One region of the Streptomyces sp. NPDC005262 genome, then DNA from elsewhere that is predicted to be linked to it. Evidence: riboswitches for the same ligand, from Rfam matches in the RefSeq annotation. Region 1 holds a riboswitch; the other holds the start of a gene.

Region 1 (7,507 bases):
GTGCGGTCATCGCAACGCCGAGGCCAGTCGTTTCTGCTCCAACTGTGGTGCGCCGCTGAGGGGTGGTGCTCCGTCCGAGCGCCCCTCGGAGACGACCTCGACCATTTCCATCTCCGGTCTCGAGGCGTACGAGGCGGAAGCCACGGGGCAGACGTCCGTGCCGTCCCTCTCTCCCGAGGCACAGGCCGCCGTCGACGCCCTGCCGCTCGGCTCGGCGCTCCTGGTGGTGCGTCGCGGTCCGAACTCCGGCAGCCGCTTCCTGCTGGACAGCGAGCTGACCACGGCCGGCCGCCACCCGCAGAGCGACATCTTCCTCGACGACGTGACGGTCTCGCGCCGCCATGTGGAGTTCCGCCGGAACCCCGACGGCAGCTTCACGGTCGAGGACGTCGGCAGTCTCAACGGCACGTACGTCAATCGTGAGCGCATCGACTCCGTCGCGCTGTCCAACGGCGACGAAGTGCAGATCGGGAAGTACCGGCTGGTCTTCTACGCGAGCCAGCGGGGCATCTGACCCGTCAGGGAAGGTCCATGCTGAGAACACCGACGGGCGGTGCCGGTCACGGCACCGCCACCGCCGCCGACCGTGCGATGAGTATCGGCGCGGTGCTCCTGCAGCTGCGGGACGAATTTCCCGAAGTCACCATCTCCAAGATTCGTTTTCTGGAGGCCGAGGGTCTCGTCGAGCCGCAGCGGACGCCTTCCGGATACCGGAAGTTCCGGCCCGACGACGTCGAGCGGCTGGCACAGGTGCTCCGGATGCAGCGGGACCACTATCTCCCGCTGAAGGTCATCCGGGAGCACCTGGACGCCCTCGCCCGCGGTGAACAGGCGTCCCTGCCGTCCGCGGGCGGGCAGCGGGACCTGACCGACGGTTCCGGCGACGCCGAGTCCGGGCGGGCGACCGCGGCGCGGATCGGCCGCGCGGAGCTGCTGGCAGCGGCCGAGGTCACCGAGAGCGAGCTCGAGGAGTGGGAGTCGTACGGCCTTGTCGCTCCGACGGCGGAAGGCGGCTACGACGCCGAGACGGTGACCGTGGCCAAACTTGTGGCGGATCTGGGTCGATTCGGTCTCGAACCGCGTCATCTGCGGGCCATGCGAGGGGCTGCGGAGCGTGAGGCCGGGCTGATCGAGCAGGTGGTCGCTCCCTTGCGCCGGCACCGGAATCCGCAGACCAGAGCCCATGCGGAGGCCACGGTGAAGGAGCTCGCGGAGCTGTCCGTACGGCTTCATTCGGCCTTCGTGCAGACCGCTCTGCGGATCCGACTCCACTGATCACGGGGGAGCCCGACTACCCAAACCTGCCGAGCACGTCCTAGGGTTGCTGTGTGAACGAGCTCGACGTTGTGGGTGTCCGGGTGGAAATGCCCTCCAACCAACCGATCGTGCTCCTGCGTGAAGTGGGAGGCGACCGGTACCTCCCCATTTGGATCGGTCCTGGTGAGGCGACCGCGATCGCCTTCGCCCAGCAGGGCATGGCTCCGGCCAGGCCGCTGACCCATGATCTCTTCAAGGATGTGCTCGAGGCCCTCGGCCAGGAGCTCACCGAGGTCCGCATCACGGACCTCCGGGAAGGGGTCTTCTACGCGGAGCTGGTCTTCGCCGGCGGGGTGGAGGTGAGCGCGCGTCCGTCCGACGCCATAGCGCTCGCGCTGCGCACCGGCACGCCGATCTACGGCAGTGACGGGGTGCTCGACGACGCGGGTATCGCCATCCCGGACGAGCAGGAGGACGAGGTCGAGAAGTTCCGGGAGTTCCTCGACCAGATCTCACCGGAGGACTTCGGTACCAACAGCCAGTGACCGTCCTGCGGAGGTTCCGTCACCGCATCCGGCAAGCCATTCCCGGGAATGGGACACGGGAAACCACCCTCAGGGTGATTATCACCCGGCGTGCCGAGTGTGGCGATCGTTGACGCACCCCGAGTGACTGCCTACCTTCGAGATGGCAGGTCAAGGACGGAGGTCGGCGTGAGAAACAGCGGCGACGGTACGGCAGCGGGTGGGCCGTATCTGCAGCACGGAAGTACAGCCGGCCACACCATCAGGCAACCGGTCCAACCGGCGGCGATGGCAGGGGACGGTACGGCAGCGGCCGGCGACATCGGATATCGAGGGCCGACGGCGTGCGCGGCGGCCGGGATCACCTATCGGCAGCTCGACTACTGGGCGCGGACAGGGCTCGTCGAGCCGAGCGTGCGCCCCGCCTACGGATCGGGCACGCAGCGCCTCTACAGCTTCAGGGACGTCGTCCTGCTGAAGATCGTGAAGCGCTTCCTGGACACCGGTGTGGCGCTGCAGAACATCCGCACCACGGTCCAGCATCTGCGCGCCCGGGGGTTCCAGGATCTGGAGCGGATGACGCTCATGAGCGACGGTGCGACGGTCTACGAGTGCTCCTCGCCCGACGAGGTCGTGGATCTGCTCCAGGGGGGCCAGGGGGTCTTCGGCATCGCCGTCGGCGTGGTGTGGCGGGACGTCGACGTCGCACTGTCGCAGCTGCACGGCGAGCGGGTGGACACCGGTGAGACGTTGGTCGGCAACAACCCCACCGACGAGCTTGCCCGGCGGCGCAACCGCGCTGTCTGACCGCGTGCGGATCAGGGGTGCGGCGATTGTCAGTGCCGTAGGGCAGCATCGATTGATGTGAGAGCCGCGCCCACCATCCTCCATCTCGACATGGATGCCTTCTACGCCTCTGCGGAGCAGGCGGCGAAGCCCAGCCTGCGTGGCAAGCCGGTCGTGGTGGGCGGGCTGGGGCCGCGCGGGGTCGTCGCCACCGCGTCGTACGAGGCCCGGCGGTTCGGGGTGCACTCGGCGATGCCGACGGCCCAGGCCCGGCGTCTGGCACCCAACGCCGCGTACCTGGTGCCACGCTTCCTGCTGTACCGGACGGTCAGCGACCAGGTGATGGAGCTGCTCGGGCGGCTCTCACCGCTGGTGGAGCCGCTCAGCCTGGACGAGGCCTTTGTCGATCTGGAGGCCGGCGGGGTGGCAGACGACTCGGCCTCGGCACGGGCCGTCGGTGAGCAGCTGCGGGACGCCATCAGAGCCGTCACCGGCCTCACCGGCTCGGTGGGCCTGGCGGGCTCGAAGATGCTGGCCAAGATCGCCTCGGAGGAGGCCAAGCCGAACGGGCTGCTGCTCATCGAGCCGGGCACCGAGCGCGAGCTGCTCGCGCCGATGTCCGTGCGGATCCTGCCCGGCGTCGGACCGGCCACCGGGGACCATCTGCGACGCGCCGGGATGACCACGGTCGACGACCTGGCCGAGGCCGGGGAGGCGGAGCTCGTACGGCTGCTCGGCAAGGCCCACGGCGTCTCACTGCACCGCATGGCCCTCGGGTACGACAACCGCCCCGTCGTGGCGGAGCGCGACGCGAAGTCGGTCTCGGTCGAGGACACCTTCGACATGGACCTGCACGACCGGGTCCGGGTCAGGACGGAGGTCGACCGGCTGGCCGACCGGTGTGTGCAGCGGCTGCGGGCCGCGGAGCGGTCGGGACGGACCGTGGTGCTGAAGGTCCGCAGGTACGACTTCTCGACGCTCACGCGGTCCGAGACGCTGCGGGGGCCCACGGACGACCCCGCGGTGGTCAGAGAGGCGGCCGCGCGGCTCCTGGAGGCCGTGGACACCACCGGAGGCGTACGGCTCCTCGGTGTGGGCGTCACGGGGCTCGCCGACTACACCCAGGAGGATCTCTTCGCGCAGGCGGCCGGTGAGCGGGCCGCGCCCGCCGACCCGGCCACCGAGGACCCGGGCCCCGGCGAGCACGGGGACGTGTCGGCGGCCGGTGCACCGGAGCAGGAGACCCCCGAGCAGCTCGCGGCCCGGCGCTGGCCCGCCGGGCACGACGTACGCCATGACACCTACGGTCACGGATGGGTGCAGGGCAGCGGGGTGGGCCGCGTGACAGTGCGGTTCGAGGAACCGGAGTCGCCGCCCGGCCGGGTGCGCACGTTCCGTATCGACGATCCGGAGCTGTCGCCCGCGGATCCGTTGCCACTGGTGCGCGATCCCGTGGACTACTCGTCCTGGCCGGCCAGCCTGCCGAAGTCGCGGTCCGGTCCAGGCTCCTCGGGCGGCGAGTCCAGACCGTAGTGCCGGTAGAGCTGAAGCTCCTGTTCCGGCGAGAGATGGCGGCCCACGCCGAAGTCGGGTGCGTCCTTGATCAGTGCGCGGTCGAACGGGATGCGGAGCGAATCGTCGACGAATTCGCTGGGCTCCAGCGGGACGAAGGCGTCCCTGCTGAACAGTCCGGTGCGTACGGCGGCCCACTCGGGGACGCCGGTCGCGTCGTCGAGATACACCTCGTCGATGGTGCCTATCTTGGTGCCCTTGCGGTCGAACGCCTTGCGGCCGATCAGGCTCCGCGGATCGATGTCGGTCTGCACGGTCCCTCCCATTGGTCGCGGCTACTCCACAGGCACTACGAAAGTGCAGATCCGGGGCTTCGGCCACTCGAGACTTCCGAGACGAAGCCCGCTGGTAGGCTGGCTATGGCCGCTGACCCCGTGCGGGAGAGTCCTCCGGAGCAAATCCGGCAGGCGCCGAAGGAGCAAATCCTCCCCGGAATCTCTCAGGCCCCCGTACCGCACGGACGAGGTCACTCTGGAAAGCAGGGCGGGTTTCGTGGCGGCTGACGCCGGGACGGATCCCTACCTCACCGACGGTGAAAGTCGGTACGCCGCAAGGCGGACCGGTGAAGCTCTCAGGTTGAGATGACAGAGGGGGAGGCCGTCCGGGCACCCGCGCCGCGGTGCCCCTCGCAGGTCGTGACAGACCAGGAGGCCTCCACCATGACCCCCCGTCGCACTCCGCTCTCCCAGCTGGAGCAGGGCATCCCCTTCGAACAGCGCCACATCGGACCCGATGCCGAGGCGCAGGCGAAGATGCTCGCCCAGGTCGGTTACGGCTCGCTCGACGACCTGACCGCGGCCGCGGTGCCCGACGTCATCAAGAGCGCGGAGGCGCTGCAGCTGCCGACGGCCCGCACCGAGGCCGAGGTCCTGGCCGAGTTGCGCTCCCTCGCCGACCGCAACCAGGTCCTCGCCCCGATGATCGGGCTCGGCTACTACGGCACCTTCACCCCGCCGGTGATCCTTCGCAACGTCATGGAGAACCCTGCCTGGTACACGGCCTACACCCCGTACCAGCCGGAGATCTCGCAGGGCCGGCTCGAGGCCCTCCTGAACTTCCAGACGATGGTCGCCGAGCTGACCGGGCTGCCCACCTCCGGCGCCTCGCTGCTCGACGAGGGCACAGCGGCCGCCGAGGCCATGGCACTCGCACGGCGCGTCGGCAAGGTCAAGAACGGCGTCTTCCTGGTCGACGCGGACACCCTGCCGCAGACCATCGCCGTGATAGAGACCCGCGCCGAGCCGACCGGTGTCGAGGTGGTCGTCGCCGACCTCGGCGAGGGCATCCCCGCCGACATCGCCGAGCGCGGTGTGTTCGGCCTGCTGCTCCAGTACCCGGGTGCCTCCGGCGCCGTCCGGGACATCAAGCCCGTCATCGAGCAGGCCCATGAGCTCGGTGCCATCGTCACCGTCGCCGCCGACCTGCTGGCCCTGACCCTCCTCACCTCGCCCGGCGACCTCGGCGCGGACATCGCCGTCGGCACCACGCAGCGCTTCGGCGTGCCGATGGGCTTCGGCGGACCGCACGCGGGCTTCATGGCCGTGCGCGAGAAGTTCGCCCGCAGCCTGCCCGGACGCCTCGTCGGTGTCTCCGTCGACGCGGACGGCAACAAGGCGTACCGCCTCGCCCTGCAGACCCGTGAGCAGCACATCCGCCGTGAGAAGGCCACCAGCAACATCTGTACCGCACAGGTGCTGCTCGCCGTCATGGCGGGGATGTACGCCGTCTACCACGGCCCCGACGGGCTGCGGACGATCGCGCGGCGCACGCACCGTTACGCCGCGATCCTGGCCGAGGGCCTGCGGGCCGCCTCCATCGACGTCGAGACCGACGCCTACTTCGACACGCTCACCGTGCGCGTCCCGGGCAGGGCCGCCGAGGTCGTCGCCGACGCCCGTGAGCGCGGTGTCAACCTGCGGTTCGTCGACGCCGACCTGGTCTCCCTCGCCTGCGACGAGACCACCACCCGTGCGCAGATCGCCGCCGTGTGGGCCGCCTTCGGCACCGACGGCGACATCGAGGCGCTGGACGGTGCGGCCGCCGACGCGCTGCCCGAGTCCCTGCTGCGCACCGATGCATTCCTCAAGCACCCGGTCTTCCACCAGCACCGCTCCGAGACCGCGATGCTCCGCTACCTGCGCAAGCTCGCCGACCGTGACTACGCGCTGGACCGCGGCATGATTCCGCTCGGCTCCTGCACCATGAAGCTGAACGCGACCGCCGAGATGGAGTCGATCACCTGGCCGGAATTCGGCGCGCTCCACCCGTTCGCGCCGGCCGAGCAGGCGGAGGGTTTCCTCACGCTCATCCGTGAGCTGGAGGAGCGCCTCGCCGAGGTCACCGGATACGACGCGGTCTCCCTTCAGCCGAACGCGGGCTCGCAGGGCGAGTTCGCGGGCCTGCTGGCCGTGCGCGCGTACCACCGGGCCAACGGCGACGACCAGCGGACCGTCTGCCTCATCCCGTCCTCCGCGCACGGCACCAACGCCGCGAGCGCCGTGATGGCGGGCATGAAGGTCGTCGTGGTGAAGACCGCCGACGACGGTGAGGTCGACGTCGCGGACCTCCGCGCCAAGATCCAGCAGTACCGCGACGAGCTGGCCGTGCTCATGATCACGTACCCGTCGACGCACGGCGTCTTCGAGGAGCACGTCGCCGACATCTGCGCCGAGGTGCACGACGCTGGCGGTCAGGTGTACGTCGACGGCGCCAACCTCAACGCACTCGTCGGCCTCGCCAAGCCGGGCCGGTTCGGCGGCGATGTCTCGCACCTGAACCTGCACAAGACCTTCTGCATCCCGCACGGCGGCGGCGGCCCGGGCGTAGGCCCGGTCGGTGTCCGCGCACACCTTGCGCCGTACCTCCCGAACCACCCGCTGCAGCCCGCCGCGGGCCCCGAGACAGGTGTCGGACCGATCTCGGCCGCTCCGTGGGGCTCGGCCGGCATTCTGCCGATCTCGTGGGCCTACGTACGTCTGATGGGCGGCGAGGGCCTGAAGCGCGCGACGCAGGTCGCCGTACTCGCCGCCAACTACATCGCCAAGCGTCTGGAACCGCACTACCCGATCCTGTACACCGGCCCGGCCGGACTCGTCGCGCACGAGTGCATCGTGGATCTGCGGCCGATCTCCAAGGCGACCGGTGTCAGTGTCGACGACATCGCCAAGCGCCTGGTCGACTACGGGTTCCACGCGCCGACCATGTCCTTCCCGGTGGCCGGGACGCTGATGATCGAGCCGACGGAGAGCGAGGACCTTGCCGAGCTCGACCGGTTCTGCGACACGATGATCGCCATTCGCCACGAGGTCGAGAAGGTCGCCTCCGGTGAGTGGAGCACGGACGACAACCCGCTCGCCAACGCCCCCCAC
Region 2 (7,507 bases), on a different contig from region 1:
GCCAGGGAATGCCGACGCCGCCACCGGGGGCGTGCGGGTTGAGCCAGATGCCCCAGCGGTCGGGAAAGAGGGCGCGGGCGATGTCGACGCCCGTGACCACCTCATGGGCCCGGTTCCATCCGCTGGCCGCGAGTTCCTGGGCCGAGGTCACGCAGGGGGCGTAGCCGAGCCCGTCGATCTCCATGTTCCCGTACTGGGCGTCCGGCGATCCGGCCTGGCCGTGCCAGAGCAGCATCCAGATCCGGTCCTGGGCGAGGGCCCGCAGCAACGCCTCGTACGCGTCGTAGCGCCCGGGCGTCACCTGACGCAGCATGTGCTCGACCTGCCCGGCCGCCGCGGTGCCTGACGCACTCACCCTGGGTCCCGCCCCTCTTCGATCCACTGTGTCGGCCTGCCGCTCCCGGGGCACACGGGTGCGGCACGGTGGCCGAGGCACTAGCCATCATCAAACCAGCTTAAGCGGCGTCCCTGACACCGACTTGACGTCACAGGCCGACGGGTCGCGCACCGGCCGCCGGGCTCCGGCAAGGGGGCGGCAGGCCGCTCAGTGGCCCTCGCGCTGGTAGAACGGCCGGATCCTGGCCCGCATCCAGTCGGCTACCGGGTCCTGCGCCACGTCCAGCAGGACCAGGTTGACCGGCCAGGGCACCTCGACCCGGCCGAGCGCGCGGCCCAGGGCATCCATCGGGGCATTGCGTCCGGCACCGTCCCACGTCGAGAACTCGACGCCTATGAAGAGGACGGGGTCGCCGCCCTCGATGCTGGCCAGCGTGCGACGGGCGGTGCGCACGACACCGCTCTCCTCGAATTCGCCGGCCGCGGCGGCGAGGAAGTCGACGGGCTCCTCCTGCCAGTCCGGCTCGTACAGGCGGACACGGCCGCCGCTGGCCGGCCCGTCCAGAGAGGTGCGTCCGGCGCGGCAGAGCTCGGCGACGGCGGGCGGCGGCAGCGGCATGCCGACGGCGCCACCCGGATTCACCGCGATGCCGAGCTGCGGGGGCAGTCCGCGGGCGAATTCGCGGGCAGGCGCCACGGTGAAGGACATATGGGTGCCGACGCAGCTCAGGAACTGCTGTTCGGAGCTGAAGACGGGAACGTACGCCGCACCCTCGATCTCCACCGTGGGCAGATCGAGCGACGGGGCGTCGGGACCGCCGCCGTTGGGAAGGGGCACCCAGAGATGACTGCGGCCGAGCACTTCGACGAGCCGGCCGCCCGCTTCCGGGCTGCCGAGCGAGGCCCCGAGCACCTCTTCGAGCTCATTGGCCGGCCATCCGCCCTGCAAATGGGTCTGGACCGGTGCCGGAATGTCCACTGCTTCCCCTTCTCGCCCCACGGCTTGCCGCAGAACAGTAACTCTGGCGCGCCCTTCCGCGCTGACGGGCGGCAGTGGTGCTACAGGCTGTGGTCGGTGAATGTGATCCGGGCGAGCATCCCGGCCGCCTCCCGGTCCAGCAGCACCGCCGAGCAGCAGCCGGGCGGCAGGATGCCGGCCTCGGTGTCCCGCAGCAGCCTGCCGACGGCCCTGCGGTGCCGGGCGAAGGCGTAACCCGAGACTCCGCGCCCTCGCTCGCGCTGGCCCTCCCTCGCCACCTGAGGGGTGACGTCCAGCAGGACGAGGTGAAGGACACGGCCGCGGCGTCGCGCGTCCCGGGCCAGCCAGCCCCGCACCCACGCCTGGGTACCGCAGTCGTGGACCACGACCGGGTCACCGGAGCGCAGCGCCCGCCAGAGCCCCCAGTAGTGGGCGACACGGACCAGCGGGCGGTAGAGGGCGTACGGGAGTAAGCGGGGCACTCGCCGCGCCCAGCGGTCCCGGGTGTCCTGGGAGTCGATGGCCCGTACGGCCACCGCTCGCCGGATGAGCGTCGATTTGCCGCTGCCCGGCAGCCCGGAGACCACCACCACATCGCCCGCGGCGAAGTGCAGGCCGCGCGGGCTGCGCCCGGCGCGCTCGCGCAGATCGCGCACGACGGGTGCGTGCGTGCCGAGCCTTTCCCGGACAGGTGTGCCCGGCTGCGCGGTCATCGCGCCGTGCGCGACCCCCGCGGTCGTCGCGTACCGCTGCAACGTCATTGCCCTCCCCCTGTCGGTCACCCACGCCTGCCCTCGAAGTGTAAAGAAAAGGCAATGCGAGACAACCGTCCCACCGTTCGTTTCCCTCACGCGGTACCGACGCCCCACTCTTCCGCAATGCGTGCGATGATGACCCGGCCAACTGCATAAAGGCCGCTTGAATCCACGCGGGAGAGTTCCGGCCGTTGACCGTGCCGGGCGCCGAAGGAGCAAGATCCTCCCTTGAATCTCTCAGGCCCCGTACCGCGTGGATGAGGCAGATCTGAAAAGCGAGCCGCCGCGGCGGCTCCACCCAAGGTGCAAGCCGAACCCGTCAGGGTCTCTCGGCGAACCTCTCAGGTTCCGATGACAGATGGGGAGGGATCGTCCTCGTCGTCATGCCCTGGGAGCCAGACCTATGAGCAACGCCCCCCGTCTCACCGCCCTCGACGCCCTGCACCGCTCGCTGGGCGCGACCATGACCGACTTCGCGGGCTGGGACATGCCGCTGCGGTACGCGAGTGAGCGCGACGAGCACAACGCGGTGCGTACGAAGGCCGGCCTCTTCGACCTGTCGCACATGGGCGAGATCACCGTCACCGGCCCGCAGGCAGCGGCGTTCCTGAACTTCGCGCTGGTCGGCAACATCGGCACCGTCGCCGTCGGCCGCGCCCGCTACACGATGATCTGCGCCGAGGACGGCGGGATCCTGGACGACCTGATCGTCTACCGCCTCGGCGAGACCGAGTACATGGTCGTCGCCAACGCCGGGAACGCCCAGATCGTGCTGGACGCCCTGACCGCCCGCGCCGACGGGTTCGACGCTGTGGTGCGCGACGACCGCGACGCGTACGCGCTGATCGCCGTCCAGGGCCCCGAGTCCCCCGCCATCCTGGCCTCGGTCACCGACGCCGACCTGGACGGTCTGAAGTACTACGCGGGCCTGCCCGGCACCGTCGCCGGCGTGCCCGCGCTGATCGCCCGCACCGGCTACACCGGCGAGGACGGCTTCGAGCTGTTCGTGGCCCCCGAGCACGCCGAGCAGCTCTGGCAGGCCCTCACCGCGGCGGGCGCCCCGCACGGCCTCATCCCGTGCGGCCTGTCCTGCCGTGACACGCTGCGCCTGGAGGCGGGCATGCCGCTGTACGGGCACGAGCTGACCACCGAGCTGACGCCGTTCGATGCCGGTCTGGGCCGGGTCGTGAAGTTCGAGAAGGAGGGCGACTTCGTCGGCCGCAAGGCACTGGAGGCCGCCGCCGAGCGTGCCGAGAGCGCCCCGCCGCGCAAGCTGGTCGGCCTGATCGCCGAGGGCCGCCGGGTGCCGCGCGCCGGTTTCCCCGTCGTCGCCGAGGGGCAGATCATCGGCCAGGTCACCTCCGGTGCCCCGTCCCCGACCCTCGGCAAGCCGATCGCCATCGCGTACCTGGACGCCGCGCACGCCGCGCCCGGGACCGCGGGCGTCGGAGTGGACATCCGCGGCAGCCACGAGCCGTACGAGGTCGTGACCCTGCCGTTCTACAAGCGGCAGAAGTGACGCAGTCGCGTCTCAGCCCGTAAGACCACCGTTCATCAGCACTCCCCCGCGTACAGGAGAATTCAGGTCATGAGCAACCCCCAGCAGCTGCGTTACAGCAAGGAGCACGAGTGGCTGTCGGCCGTCGAGGACGGTGTGGCCACGATCGGTATCACCGAGTTCGCGGCCAACGCGCTCGGCGACGTCGTCTACGCCCAGCTCCCCGAGGTCGGTGACACGGTGACCGAGGGCGAGACCTGCGGTGAGCTGGAGTCGACCAAGTCCGTCAGCGACCTGTACTCGCCGGTGACCGGTGAGGTCACCGCCGCGAACCAGGACGTCGTGGACGACCCGGCGCTGGTGAACTCCGCTCCCTTCGAGGGCGGCTGGCTGTTCAAGGTACGCATCACGGAAGAGCCGAAGGACCTGCTCTCCGCAGACGAGTACTCCGAGTTCTCCGGCAACTAAAGACCCCAAGGGACCACCTGATGTCGCTTCTCAACTCCTCCCTCCACGAGCTGGACCCGGACGTCGCCGCCGCCGTCGACGCCGAGCTCCACCGTCAGCAGTCCACTCTCGAAATGATCGCCTCGGAGAACTTCGCTCCGGTCGCGGTCATGGAGGCCCAGGGCTCCGTCCTCACCAACAAGTACGCCGAGGGCTACCCGGGCCGCCGCTACTACGGCGGCTGCGAGCACGTCGACGTGGTCGAGCAGATCGCCATCGACCGGATCAAGGCGCTGTTCGGCGCCGAGGCCGCGAACGTCCAGCCGCACTCGGGTGCGCAGGCCAACGCCGCCGCGATGTTCGCGCTGCTGAAGCCGGGCGACACGATCATGGGTCTGAACCTGGCCCACGGCGGTCACCTGACCCACGGCATGAAGATCAACTTCTCCGGCAAGCTCTACAACGTGGTCCCGTACCACGTGGACGACACCGGTGTCGTGGACATGGCCGAGGTCGAGCGTCTGGCCAAGGAGTCCAAGCCGAAGCTGATCGTCGCCGGCTGGTCCGCGTACCCCCGCCAGCTGGACTTCGCCGCCTTCCGCCGCATCGCGGACGAGGTCGGCGCGTACCTGATGGTCGATATGGCGCACTTCGCGGGCCTGGTGGCCGCGGGCCTGCACCCCAACCCGGTGCCGCACGCCCATGTCGTCACGACCACCACGCACAAGACCCTCGGCGGTCCGCGCGGTGGCGTCATCCTGTCGACGCAGGAGCTCGCCAAGAAGATCAACTCTGCCGTCTTCCCCGGTCAGCAGGGTGGTCCGCTGGAGCACGTGATCGCGGCCAAGGCGGTCTCGTTCAAGGTCGCGGCGACCGAGGAGTTCAAGGAGCGCCAGCAGCGCACCCTGGACGGCGCCCGCATCCTCGCCGACCGTCTGGTGCAGCCGGACGTCACCGAGGTGGGCGTCTCCGTCCTCTCCGGCGGTACCGACGTCCACCTGGTCCTCGTGGACCTGCGCAACTCCGAACTGGACGGCCAGCAGGCCGAGGACCGGCTCCACGAGCTCGGCATCACGGTCAACCGCAACGCCATCCCGAACGACCCGCGGCCGCCGATGGTCACCTCCGGTCTGCGGATCGGTACGCCGGCTCTGGCCACCCGCGGCTTCCGGACCGAGGACTTCACCGAGGTCGCCGAGATCATCGCGTCGGCCCTGAAGCCCTCGTACGACGCGGACGACCTCAAGGCCCGCGTCACCGCGCTGGCCGAGAAGTTCCCGCTGTACCCCGGCCTGAAGTAGTCCGGGAAAGCGGTTCTGTACGTTTGAGGCGGGGCACCGCGCACACTGGACAGTGAGCGCGGTGCCCCATCCCTTGTCCCGCTGCTCTTCGGACCGACCGGTCCGTACCGCACCACCCGGCAGACAACGACGTCTACCAACCCCTTAGGAGTCACTCGTGGCCATCTCGGTCTTCGACCTGTTCTCGATCGGCATCGGCCCGTCCAGCTCCCATACGGTCGGCCCGATGCGCGCGGCCCGTATGTTCGCGCGCCGGCTGAAGAACGAGGGCCTGCTCGCCCACACCGCCTCGATACGCGCCGAGCTGTTCGGCTCGCTCGGCGCCACCGGACACGGCCACGGCACGCCCAAGGCCGTCCTGCTCGGCCTGGAGGGCGGCTCCCCCCGTACCGTCGACGTCGAGTCCGCCGACGACCGGGTGGCCGAGATCCGTGCCTCCGGGCGGCTCAACCTCCTCGGCATGCACGAGATCGACTTCGACGCCGACGAGCAGCTGGTCCTGCACCGCCGCAAGGCACTGCCGTACCACGCCAACGGCATGACGATCTTCGCGTACGACCACGAGGGCGCCCCGCTGCTCGAGAAGACGTACTACTCCGTCGGCGGCGGCTTCGTCGTGGACGAGGACGCGGTGGGCGAGGACCGGATCGTTCTCGACGACACCGTCCTCAAGCACCCCTTCCGCACCGGCGACGAACTGCTGCGGCTCGCGAGGGACACCGGGCTGTCGATCTCCTCGCTGATGCTGGAGAACGAGCGCGCCTGGCGCACCGAGGACGAGATCCGCTCCGGTCTGCTCGACATCTGGCGCGTCATGCAGGCGTGCGTGTCGCGCGGCATGTCCCGCGAGGGGATCCTGCCCGGCGGCCTCAAGGTCCGCCGCCGCGCCGCGAACACCGCGCGCCAGCTGCGCGCCGAGGGCGACCCGCAGGCCCACGCGATGGAGTGGATCACCCTCTACGCGATGGCGGTCAACGAGGAGAACGCCGCGGGCGGCCGCGTCGTCACGGCCCCGACCAACGGCGCAGCGGGCATCATCCCGGCCGTGCTGCACTACTACATGAACTTCGCGGCAGGCGGCGCCACCCAGGCCGAGAAGGAGGACAGCGTCGTCCGCTTCCTCCTCGCGGCGGGCGCCATCGGCATGCTGTTCAAGGAGAACGCCTCGATCTCCGGCGCCGAGGTCGGCTGCCAGGGCGAGGTCGGCTCCGCCTGCTCGATGGCCGCGGGCGCCCTCGCCGAGGTCCTCGGCGGCTCAGCCGAGCAGGTCGAGAACGCCGCCGAGATCGGCATGGAACACAACCTCGGCCTGACCTGCGACCCGGTCGGCGGCCTCGTCCAGATCCCGTGCATCGAGCGCAACGGCATGGCGGCGGTCAAGGCCGTCACCGCGGCAAAGATGGCGCTGCGCGGCGACGGCACCCACAAGGTCTCGCTCGACAAGGTCATCAAGACCATGAAGGAGACCGGTGCGGACATGAGCGTGAAGTACAAGGAGACCGCGCGCGGTGGGCTCGCAGTGAACATCATCGAGTGCTGAGAAAGGGCCTCTGATCAGGGGCTTCTCATCCACCAGCATGTCACGGGCTGCCCCGCCCGCACGGCGGATCACCCTGGGGAGCCCTCCGGACAGAGCTTTGGTGACCCCTGAAGGGTCCCCGGGCCGCCGCCGGGGGCCGCTTGCGCTGCGCCGTGCCGAGCGCCACGGCATATTGGGTAGGTGGCCCCAGGAACCCCACGTCGCTGCGGTGGCGGATGACACCGGTGGGGTGCGATGGGCACGGTGGACCCGGCGTGGCCGGGGGTGCGCCGAGGTGTTGTCCGTAAGGAGGCACTGGCACGGATGAGCACACGTCATGACTCCGCCGGTTGCCAGGACGGGTCCTTTGCCGCTCAGGGCGCGGGGCTGGTGGTGGACGACCACGGGATCGTGGTCGAGTGGAGTTCGCAGGCACAGGCACTGCTCGGCTATGCGGCCGAGGAAGTGCTGGGGCGCCGGGTGCCGATCCTGCTGACCGCGCCCGGCGAGCACAGGGAGCCGGGGGCCTCCGAGGCGAGGAGGTGCGCCGGTGAGCCAGCCGTCCGCCATCGGTCCGGGCAGGGACTCTCGGTCGGCATCCAGGTGTGGCCCGTGGTGGGTGAGGGCGGTGCCGTGTGGTGGTCCGTGCTTCTGACCCCGGCCGGGAGTTCC

Evidence for each region. A riboswitch is a leader RNA that binds a small molecule or an ion and turns the genes downstream of it on or off. The one in region 1 is predicted to bind glycine.
Region 2: it holds a riboswitch for glycine, as region 1 does, so the genes downstream of both, gcvT (glycine cleavage system aminomethyltransferase GcvT) here and gcvP (aminomethyl-transferring glycine dehydrogenase) in region 1, are expected to answer to the same signal.

What each region holds. Positions count from the first base shown of each region.
Region 1 covers NZ_JBIAKK010000013.1:215,374-222,880, reverse strand. The annotation lists gene ACFYP5_RS28255 (FHA domain-containing protein) at 1-514, shown strand, start outside; gene ACFYP5_RS28250 (MerR family transcriptional regulator) at 532-1,275, shown strand; gene ACFYP5_RS28245 (bifunctional nuclease family protein) at 1,329-1,802, shown strand; gene ACFYP5_RS28240 (MerR family transcriptional regulator) at 1,971-2,588, shown strand; gene ACFYP5_RS28235 (DNA polymerase IV) at 2,646-4,100, shown strand; gene ACFYP5_RS28230 (PRC-barrel domain-containing protein) at 4,025-4,405, opposite strand; glycine riboswitch at 4,507-4,604, shown strand; gene gcvP (aminomethyl-transferring glycine dehydrogenase) at 4,799-7,507, shown strand, end outside.
Region 2 covers NZ_JBIAKK010000001.1:57,170-64,676, forward strand. The annotation lists gene ACFYP5_RS00245 (enhanced serine sensitivity protein SseB C-terminal domain-containing protein) at 1-355, opposite strand, end outside; gene ACFYP5_RS00250 (enhanced serine sensitivity protein SseB) at 545-1,315, opposite strand; gene ACFYP5_RS00255 (AAA family ATPase) at 1,396-2,076, opposite strand; glycine riboswitch at 2,235-2,332, shown strand; gene gcvT (glycine cleavage system aminomethyltransferase GcvT) at 2,474-3,589, shown strand; gene gcvH (glycine cleavage system protein GcvH) at 3,659-4,036, shown strand; gene glyA (serine hydroxymethyltransferase) at 4,057-5,316, shown strand; gene ACFYP5_RS00275 (L-serine ammonia-lyase) at 5,474-6,856, shown strand; gene ACFYP5_RS00280 (SpoIIE family protein phosphatase) at 7,160-7,507, shown strand, end outside.